DNA from 4 places in the Rhizobium sp. AG855 genome. Region 3 is predicted to be linked to each of the others. Evidence: riboswitches for the same ligand, from Rfam matches in the RefSeq annotation. Region 3 holds a riboswitch; each other region holds the start of a gene.
What was found. A riboswitch is a leader RNA that binds a small molecule or an ion and turns the genes downstream of it on or off. The one in region 3 is predicted to bind cobalamin.

Region 1: another riboswitch for cobalamin. It lies ahead of DFO46_RS21690 (ABC transporter ATP-binding protein); the one in region 3 lies ahead of bluB (5,6-dimethylbenzimidazole synthase).
Region 2: another riboswitch for cobalamin. It lies ahead of nrdH (glutaredoxin-like protein NrdH); the one in region 3 lies ahead of bluB (5,6-dimethylbenzimidazole synthase).
Region 4: another riboswitch for cobalamin. It lies ahead of cobU (bifunctional adenosylcobinamide kinase/adenosylcobinamide-phosphate guanylyltransferase); the one in region 3 lies ahead of bluB (5,6-dimethylbenzimidazole synthase).

The regions. Positions count from the first base shown of each region.
Region 1 covers NZ_RAQG01000006.1:105,965-108,159, forward strand. Annotated here, with positions in the region: cobalamin riboswitch at 386-618, shown strand; gene DFO46_RS21690 (ABC transporter ATP-binding protein) at 812-1,606, shown strand; gene DFO46_RS21695 (ABC transporter substrate-binding protein) at 1,623-2,195, shown strand, end outside.
Region 2 covers NZ_RAQG01000005.1:229,266-231,460, reverse strand. Annotated here, with positions in the region: gene nrdE (class 1b ribonucleoside-diphosphate reductase subunit alpha) at 1-628, opposite strand, end outside; gene nrdI (class Ib ribonucleoside-diphosphate reductase assembly flavoprotein NrdI) at 616-1,014, opposite strand; gene nrdH (glutaredoxin-like protein NrdH) at 1,027-1,248, opposite strand; cobalamin riboswitch at 1,489-1,704, opposite strand; gene DFO46_RS20300 (glycoside hydrolase family 5 protein) at 2,034-2,195, opposite strand, start outside.
Region 3 covers NZ_RAQG01000003.1:1,260,407-1,262,601, forward strand. Annotated here, with positions in the region: gene DFO46_RS06130 (TolB family protein) at 1-773, shown strand, start outside; cobalamin riboswitch at 813-1,006, shown strand; gene bluB (5,6-dimethylbenzimidazole synthase) at 1,050-1,751, shown strand; gene DFO46_RS06140 (DUF2865 domain-containing protein) at 1,758-2,195, opposite strand, start outside.
Region 4 covers NZ_RAQG01000003.1:1,756,122-1,758,316, reverse strand. Annotated here, with positions in the region: gene DFO46_RS08565 (hypothetical protein) at 1-359, shown strand, start outside; cobalamin riboswitch at 435-803, shown strand; gene cobU (bifunctional adenosylcobinamide kinase/adenosylcobinamide-phosphate guanylyltransferase) at 990-1,520, shown strand; gene cobW (cobalamin biosynthesis protein CobW) at 1,524-2,195, shown strand, end outside.

The sequences.
Region 1 (2,195 bases), on a different contig from region 3:
CCCTTTGCGGAACAGTGCTGCCAATTTTGCCGCCTGCTGTCAAATCGGGCCAGGGATCGGGGGAGGGCGTTGGCAGGGGAAAGATCGCCGCCGCAAGAAAAAGATCCCGCCGGAGCGGGATCGAGGTGGGAGCGCTGACGCTACCGGGGGAGGTTGGGGGAGGAAAGACTGTGACGACTAAACGGCTCGATGTTCCCTTTGTTCCATCAGGATGGAACAAAAATCGGGCATTCGGAAAATCCCGAATGCAAAGTGTCGCAGACATTCGGCGCCCAGCTCAGTTTGATGATGCGAAATTCTATCATACTCCCATTGACGTATGTAATGTTATTACATATCAAGCACGAACGACGAAGGATCCCGCTTGACCGTCCGGTCAGAGAGGCTCTATTCAGGAGGGGACGGTTCCCCCACCGGATGACTCCGAGGGGATTAATAGGGAACACGGTGCGGAAGACCCATAAGGGACCAAGACCGTGGCTGCCCCCGCAACTGTAAGCGGATTGCCGTCCATTCTCGCGGCGCGAAAGCGTCGGGCCACTGCGAGTGATCGTGGGAAGGCAGATGGACGACAGATATTCGCGAGCCAGGAGACCTGCCGTCAAGTGAATGAGAAACGTAGCGGACGGGGTGTTCCGATGGATACGATCTGGCTTGCAAACCGCGCCTGTGGCGTGCGTTTATCGGTGCCATTTTGCCTCCGGAGAAGTCCTGCGGAGGAAAACTATGCCGGATATCTGCAGCAATGAGCCTTGCGCTCGGCGGGTGACGTGGCGACATTCGACCGCCTTCCAGGTTGGGAGAGCTGTCGATGAGTTGTGACACGAAGGGGATCTCCCTGCGGTCTGTCGGGCTCGGCTGGGGGCCGAAGTCCTCCCATTTTCTGTTGCGTGACGTCACCTTCGCCATCGAAGGCGGTGACCGCCTTGCCATCGTCGGTCCGAATGGTGCCGGCAAGACGACACTTCTGCGTTGCCTTTATCGCGGCGTGGCACCGCTTGAGGGCCGGGTGGAGATCGACGGTCAGGACATGGCCGATCTGACACCCCGCCAGGTCGCGCGCCGGGTCGCCGTTGTCCTGCAGGAAATGCCGGCCGATTTTCCCTTCACCGTGCAGGATGTCGTCCTCATGGGCCGCGTCCCCTGGCGCGAAGGCCTCACCGGCTGGACGGAGCAGGACCGTGAAGAAGCCCGCCATGCGCTCGGGCATCTGGACCTGCTCAGTCTCGCAAGACGGCAATTTTCGACCCTGTCCGGCGGTGAAAAGCAACGTGTTCTCGTGGCGCGCGCGCTCGCCCAGAACCCGGAGATCGTCATTCTCGACGAACCGACCAATCATCTCGATATCCGGCATCAGCTCGAGATCCTGGCTCTGCTGGCCACGCTTCGGTTGACCATCGTCACCAGCCTGCACGACATCAACCTCGCCGCCGATTTTGCCACCCATGTCGCTCTGATGCAGTCGGGTCGGATGACGGCATTCGGCCATCCGGACGACGTTCTTACCGATCATGCCATCTCCGGCATCTTCGGCGTGCTTGCCTCACGCCAGCGTTTCGCCGGCTCCGCCTCCTCGCAGTTTTCCTTCTCCCTTGCCAGTTCCTGATTTCGAAAGAAGCACCATGATCTCGCCCCGCCTTCTCTCCATCTCCACCATCCTCGGCGCTGTTCTTGTCGCCTCCGCAGCGGCCGCCTTCCCGGTGACGGTCAAGAGCTGCAACCGTGATGTCACCTTCGACGAGGCGCCGAAGCGTGCTGTCTCCAACGACGTCAATCTCACCGAAATGATGCTCGCCCTGAAGTTGCAGGACCACATGGTCGGTTATACCGGCATCTCCGGCTGGAAAACGCTCGACGCAAGTCTGCGTGAAGGTGTTCAGGAACTGCCAGAGCTTTCGCCGAAATATCCCAGCAAGGAAGTTCTGCTCGAGGCGGATGCCGATTTCTACTTCGCCGGCTGGAACTACGGCATGAAGGTCGGTGGCGAAGTCACCCCCGAGACGCTGAGCCCCTTCGGCATCAAGGTCTATGAGCTGACGGAATCCTGCAGCCACATCATGGCCAAGGCAAAGCCGACCATGGACGACATGTTTGTCGACTTGCTCAACCTCGGCCGCATCTTCGGTGTCGAGGATCGGGCAGAAGCCTTGGTCGCCGGCTACAAGGATGGACTTGCAAAGATCCAGGAGCGCATC
Region 2 (2,195 bases), on a different contig from region 3:
CGCCGCCGCCGCGCTTGGAAAGCTGCAGCGCCGAATTGATCGAGCGGCCGATGCTTTCCATATTGTCCTCGATGCGCAGCAGGAAGCAGGACACGAGTTCGCCGCGCTGTTTCTTGCCGGCATTGAGGAAGGTCGGCGTTGCCGGCTGGAAACGGCCGGAAATGATCTCGTCGACGAGATCGCGGGCGAGCGCCTCGTTGCCGCGCGCCAGCGTCAGCGCCACCATGCAGACGCGATCCTCGTAGCGCTCCAGATAGCGCTTTCCGTCGAAGGTCTTCAGCGTATAGGACGTGTAATACTTGAACGCGCCGAGAAAGGTCGGGAATCGGAACTTCCTTGCATAGGCCGCGTCGAAGAGATCGCGCACGAAATTGAACGCATACTGGTCCAGAACCTCGCGCTCGTAATAGCCTTCCGTCACCAGATAATCGAGCTTTTCCCGCAGGTTATGGAAGAAGACCGTGTTCTGGTTGACGTGCTGGAGGAAATATTGCTTGGCCGCCTGCCGGTCCTTGTCGAACTGGATGTGGCCGTCCTCGTCATAGAGGTTCAGCATGGCGTTGAGCGCGTGGTAATCCAGCTGAGGTGCTGCGGCCTTGGCCGGTCTTTCGAGTTCTAGCGTTTCCAAAATCGTTCCAGTCCTGCTGTGACACGGGCGACGTCCTCATCCGTGCCGAGAAGCTCGAACCGGTAGAGAAGCGGCACGCCGCATTTGTCGGCGATGATCTTGCCGGCGCGCCCGAAAGCCGCGCCAAAATTGGTGTTGCCTGCGGCGATCACGCCGCGGATCAGGCTTCGATTGCCCGGATCGTTGAGAAAGCGGATGACCGGCTTCGGCACCGCGCCCTTGTCCTCGCCGCCGCCATAGGTGGGCGTGACCAGGACATAGGGCTCAGCGACCGGCGGCGGCGCGTCGCCCGGCGCGATCGGCAGGCGCAGGGCCTCGATCCCGAGCTTCTCGACGAAGCGGCGGGTATTTTCCGATGTGCTGGAGAAATAGACGAGGCCGCCCACGGCGCCGGACCTTCAGGCAAGCGCGCTGATCATGTCCGGACGGAAGCCCGCCCAATGCCGCTCGCCGGCCACCACGACAGGCACCTGACGGTAGCCGAGATCCCGCACCAGCGCGAAGGCCTGCGCATCCTCGGAGACATCGATGACGGTGTAGTCGATCCCCTGCCGGTCGAGGGCACGGGTGGTGGCGTTGCACTGGACGCAGGCAGGCTTGGAGTAGACGGTAATGGACATGGGTTCCTCGTGACGAATGGGCGCAGAAAGTCGTTCCGGATCGAGCTCGGTCCGGAGCAGAGATTGAAATTGAACGGGACAGGAAAATTACCGCAGTCGAAACGACTACGGACCGGAGACGATCTTGAATGACATGTTCATGGCCTTCACCCCGAAGCTGACGATATGACGGGGAGCGAGAACGGCGCACGCCCGGCTTCACCAGGACGCAATCAACCGCACCCTGCCGGACACCCCGCCGGCGGACGTTTCGATCAAGGCAGGTCTCCTGGCTCACGGGTCGTCACACCTTCTCCGCCTTCCCGGGGAAACCCCAGTGGCATGAGGGAGCAGGCACTCGCCGTTCACAGTTGCGGGGGCAGCCTCGGCTTCACGAACATCATGTCCGCTACCGAATTCCCGTCTTAGCCCATGATCCGAATCGAATCGAAGGGAACCTCGAACACAACATATGGTATACGAGGTTAAATCCTCGTCAACGGCTATGATGAGCCTGCGTCAAATCCATCGGGGATAACTGGTGATGGCCGCTGATCCTCGTCGATGGCCACCATGACGAAGCGCCCCTGCTCGGTCTGGCAGCGCTCTCCGTCCAGCAGTGTTTCCGTCCAGAGCTCAACCTCGACTGTCATAGAGGTTCGCCCCATACACCCAGACCTCGACTGTCTGCGAGCGGCGACCAGCCCAGATCGGCGTCGCTGGGAATGAGACCAGCCATTACTGGCTTCGCCGTCGCATGGTCATGCCCGGGCAGAGCCTCGACAAATTCCAGCCGACAGAAGACGTCACCCGCCGAAAGATCGGTCCGGAATGTTACACTTGCTGCTTGGCATCGGCCTTGCGAGCGCGGCAGAGAGCCCGGCCAATTGAGGTCGATCCATACCGTCGACCGGCTGGATGTTGAGTGCTTCCTCCTTCGGCCACCAGTCGCCGCCCGCCCAGTAGGC
Region 3 (2,195 bases):
ACGACCTCGTGGAGGCGCCGAACTGGTCGCGGGACGGCGAGTTTCTCGTCGTCAACGGCGACGGTCTTCTCTACGCGCTGTCGCTGGACGAGGACGACCCGGAGCCCGAGCCGGTCGATACGGGCTTTGCCGTCCGCCTCAACAACGATCACGGCATTTCCCCGGATGGCGCGTCGATCGCCTTTTCGGACCATACGCTCTACGGAAAATCCTGCATCTACCTGCTGGGCGATGGCGACGACGAGCCGCGCCAGGTTACCGACAAGATGCCGTCCTATTGGCATGGTTGGTCGCCGGACGGGAAGGAACTTGCCTATTGTGGTGACCGAGGTGGAGTCTTCGACATCTACACGATCTCGATCAAGGGCGGACCCGAGCGGCGGCTGACACATGGCGAGGGGCACAATGACGGGCCGGACTATTCGGCTGACGGTCAGTGGATCTATTTCAACTCCAGCCGCACCGGCACCATGCAGATCTGGCGGATGCGCACCGATGGGTCCGATCTGCAACAGTTGACCTCGGACGGCTATGGCGACTGGTTTCCGCATCCGTCGCCTGACGGAAGCAAGGTGTTGTTCCTCTCCTATGATGCCGACGTGACGGGTCATCCGCGCGACAAGCAGGTCCGGCTGCGGCTGATGGATGCCGATGGCAGCAATGTGGAGACTCTCATCGAATTTTTCGGCGGGCAGGGCAGCATCAATGTCCCCAACTGGTCTCCCGATGGAGCAGCCTTCGCCTTTGTCCGCTACTTCCCGACCACGGACTGATGGTGTCGCATTTGGCTCTGGGCGGCCCGCCTGACCTGAGGTAGAACTCCGGCGTCAGGTGCCTGCCGACAGGCGGGAGAATCGGGAAGCCGGTGCAATTCCGGGACGTGCCCAGCGCTGTGAGGCGGATGTCTGTGCCAAGGGGAAACCCAGCCACTGGTCGATGTACCGGGAAGGCGGCACAAGACGGTCGAAGCCGAGTCAGAAGACCGGCCTGATACGATAGACCTTGCCCGCGTGGACGGCGGGCGGTTGCGCTGTGTTGGAGACAACAGCATGCACGACTTGTCGAACGAGGCCCTCGTCCGGGCCAATGCCTTTTCCGATGCGGAGAAGGATGCCGTTTACCGCGCCATAGAAACCCGTCGCGATGTGCGCGACCAATTCCTGCCTGATCCCTTGCCCGACGACCTCGTCCGGCGCCTGCTGTCGGCTGCACACGCTGCGCCTTCGGTCGGTTTCATGCAGCCCTGGAACTTTCTTCTGATCCGCAGCCGCGCTCAGCGCGAGGCGATCTGGGGTGCCTTCGACAAGGCCAATCACGAAGCCGCCGCGCTGTTTTCCGGTGAGCGCCAGCAGGCATATCGATCCTTGAAACTTGAGGGTATCCGTAAGGCACCGCTCAATATCTGCGTCACCTGCGATCCTGATCGGGCTGGCCCCGTTGTGCTCGGTCGCACGCACAATCCGCGCATGGATGCCTATTCCACCGTCTGTGCCATCCAGAACCTTTGGCTTGCCGCGCGTGCCGAAGGTGTGGGCGTCGGTTGGGTCAGCATCTTTCATGAGACGGAGGTCAAGGCGATCCTGGGCATTCCCGAGCGTGTCGAGATCATCGGATATCTCTGCCTTGGCTTTGTGAACGAACTCTACGCTTCACCGGAACTGGAGGTGAAAGGCTGGCGCAGACGTCTCGCTCTGGATGATCTGGTCTTCGAGGAGCGATGGCCTGACGGCGAGGGGCGTCATGGCGGCTGATCTTCGCTATTCCTGAAGCGGCTGTGGTCCCGGTGCTGCCGGTTTGCGCAGGTCGATCTCATCGGACTGCGTCGGCAGGAAGACCGGGCCAACGCGGCGCACGTTCAATGCGGACGCATCCAGTTCGCGCTCGGGGGCTGGCGCCAGTGCGGAGGTCTGTTTCGTGGCTGCCTGTTGCGGCTTGATGGTGACGATCGAGGATTGATAGTCGGAAACTGCAGGCCGCGGGGTCATCCGCTGGTGGTAGCGCGCGAGATCGCACCGGCATTGGGGATCTTCGGCCGGTCGGCGTGTGCGGTAGACGAAGGCATTCGGCATGTCACGGTAGGACTGACCGGTCACGGCCGAAACCATATCGGAGGTTTCGCCTGAGGTCGCCGAATGGAAGAAAAGTTCGGTCTCCACGCCAGGGCACATCTGCTGGCATTGCGCCGCGTCGCGGGC
Region 4 (2,195 bases), 500 kb from region 3:
AGCGCAGAGTCCCGGTTCGCCCCGAGATTTCGACGCGCCTGAAGACCGATCCGGAGGTTCAGGGGACGTTGCCATCACCGCCGGTGCGGGCAGCCGCAAGGCCGGCTGCTCCGGCCGCCGTGATTCCTGCCAAACCCTTGCCAGCACAGGCTCCCAAGCCGGCGTCTGAAGTGATGGCGGCTCCGCCTGTCGTCCCGACGGCAGCGCCCCAGCCGACCGCATTCCCCGCCCAGCCGGCCCGTGCTGCGGCGGAAGTGAAATCCGGCACCACGGTCGAGCAGGGTGCACGCGGCGCGGTGCGTCTCGGCACCGGCTGCGACCCGACGATTGCCAGCGATTGCCTTACGCCCAAGCCGTGATTTCCGGGCTTGGAGCTTGACGTTTTTAACGCGGGCCGATGCCGCTGCCGCGATTGACTTGGGCGGGGCCCGCGCCTAATCCTAGTCGCGGATGGTTTCCGGACGGCAGAGATGTCGCCCGGAGAGCAAAAGGGAATGCGAAGGCCTGGACCCATCCAGGGCAAGCCGAACGCAGCCGACCCCGCGACTGTATTGCAGTGAGGGTCTTCCATCCTGCCTTTTGAGATCGATGGCAACGGACCGCGCGGTGCGGTCGGCCGTCGCTTCGCGGAGGTGGGAAAAGCCACTGGAGTGGCGACACGAATAGCCGGGGCTGGACGCCTCTTTCTCTACGAATCGTCCGCCTCTTCGTGTCGCAAAAACTCCGGGAAGGCGAGGAAGACCCGCTGGCATCCGTGCCACGACCTGCGAGCCAGGAGACCTGCCATCCGTGACGGGCATAACGCCCACCTGGGGAGCAATCCCCGTTGCCAACACGGAGGTTGTCTTGGCGACGTTTGAGACATGCGGACCCTCTGGGTCCCGCAGGGGGCTCACGCCGTTTTGGCGCAGCTTCTCTGCAAAGGCGGATCCTGCGGCTCCCGAGGGGTGGCATCAGTGCGCGTCGCTGCATGGAGGCCTCGGCGCTCCATGACAACATCCCATTCCCGATCCATACTTGTTCTCGGCGGCGCCCGATCCGGCAAATCTCGTTTTGCCGAAACCATGGCGCGCGACACTGGCTTCGACCGTGTCTACCTCGCAACCGGCCGCGCCTGGGACGACGAGATGCGCGCCCGCATCGAAACACACAAGGCCGACCGTGCCGATGGTGGCTGGACGACCCATGAGGCGCCGCTCGACCTGATCGGCGCTCTGAGGGCGCTCGACCGACCCGGCCGGGTCATCCTCGTCGACTGCCTGACGCTGTGGGTTACCAATCTGATGATGGAAGAGGGCCGTGACGTCGACGCAGAAGGTGCAGCACTCGCCGCCATGCTCGGCGACCTCCAGGCCACCGTCATCTTCGTCACCAACGAAGTCGGCCTTGGCATCGTGCCCGAAAACAGGATGGCCCGCGCCTTCCGCGACCATGCCGGTCGTCTCCACCAATCGATCGCCGCGCAAGTGGCTGAAGTCTATTTCGTCGCGGCCGGACTGCCGCTGAAAATGAAGGGTTGAACCATGTTGCAGCAAAAGATCCCCGCCACCGTGATCACCGGTTTCCTCGGCGCGGGCAAGACCACCATCATCCGCAACATGCTGATGAATGCCGGCGGCAAGAAGATCGCGCTGATCATCAACGAATTCGGCGATCTCGGCGTCGATGGCGACGTGTTGAAGGGCTGCGGCGCCGACAACTGCACCGAGGACGACATCATCGAGCTCACCAATGGCTGTATCTGCTGCACCGTTGCCGACGATTTCGTGCCGACCATGCAGAAGCTGCTCGACCGTGACGTGAAGCCCGACCACATCGTCATCGAGACCTCGGGCTTGGCGCTGCCACAGCCGCTGGTCGCCGCCTTCAATTGGCCGGATATCCGCACCCGCGTGACGGTCGACGGTGTCGTGACCGTTGTCGACAGTGCTGCCGTTGCTGCCGGCCGATTTGCCGACGACCATGACGCGGTCGCCGCCCAGCGGGCGGAGGACGACAGTGTCGACCATGAAAGCCCGATTGAGGAACTCTTCGAGGATCAGCTCACCTGCGCTGACCTGATCGTCCTCAACAAGACCGACCTGCTCGACGCTGCCGGCATTGCCGCCGTGCGCGCCGAGGTGACCGGCCGCACCAGCCGCAAGCCCTCGATGATCGAGGCAAAGAACGGCGAAGTGCCCTCGCTGGTTCTGCTC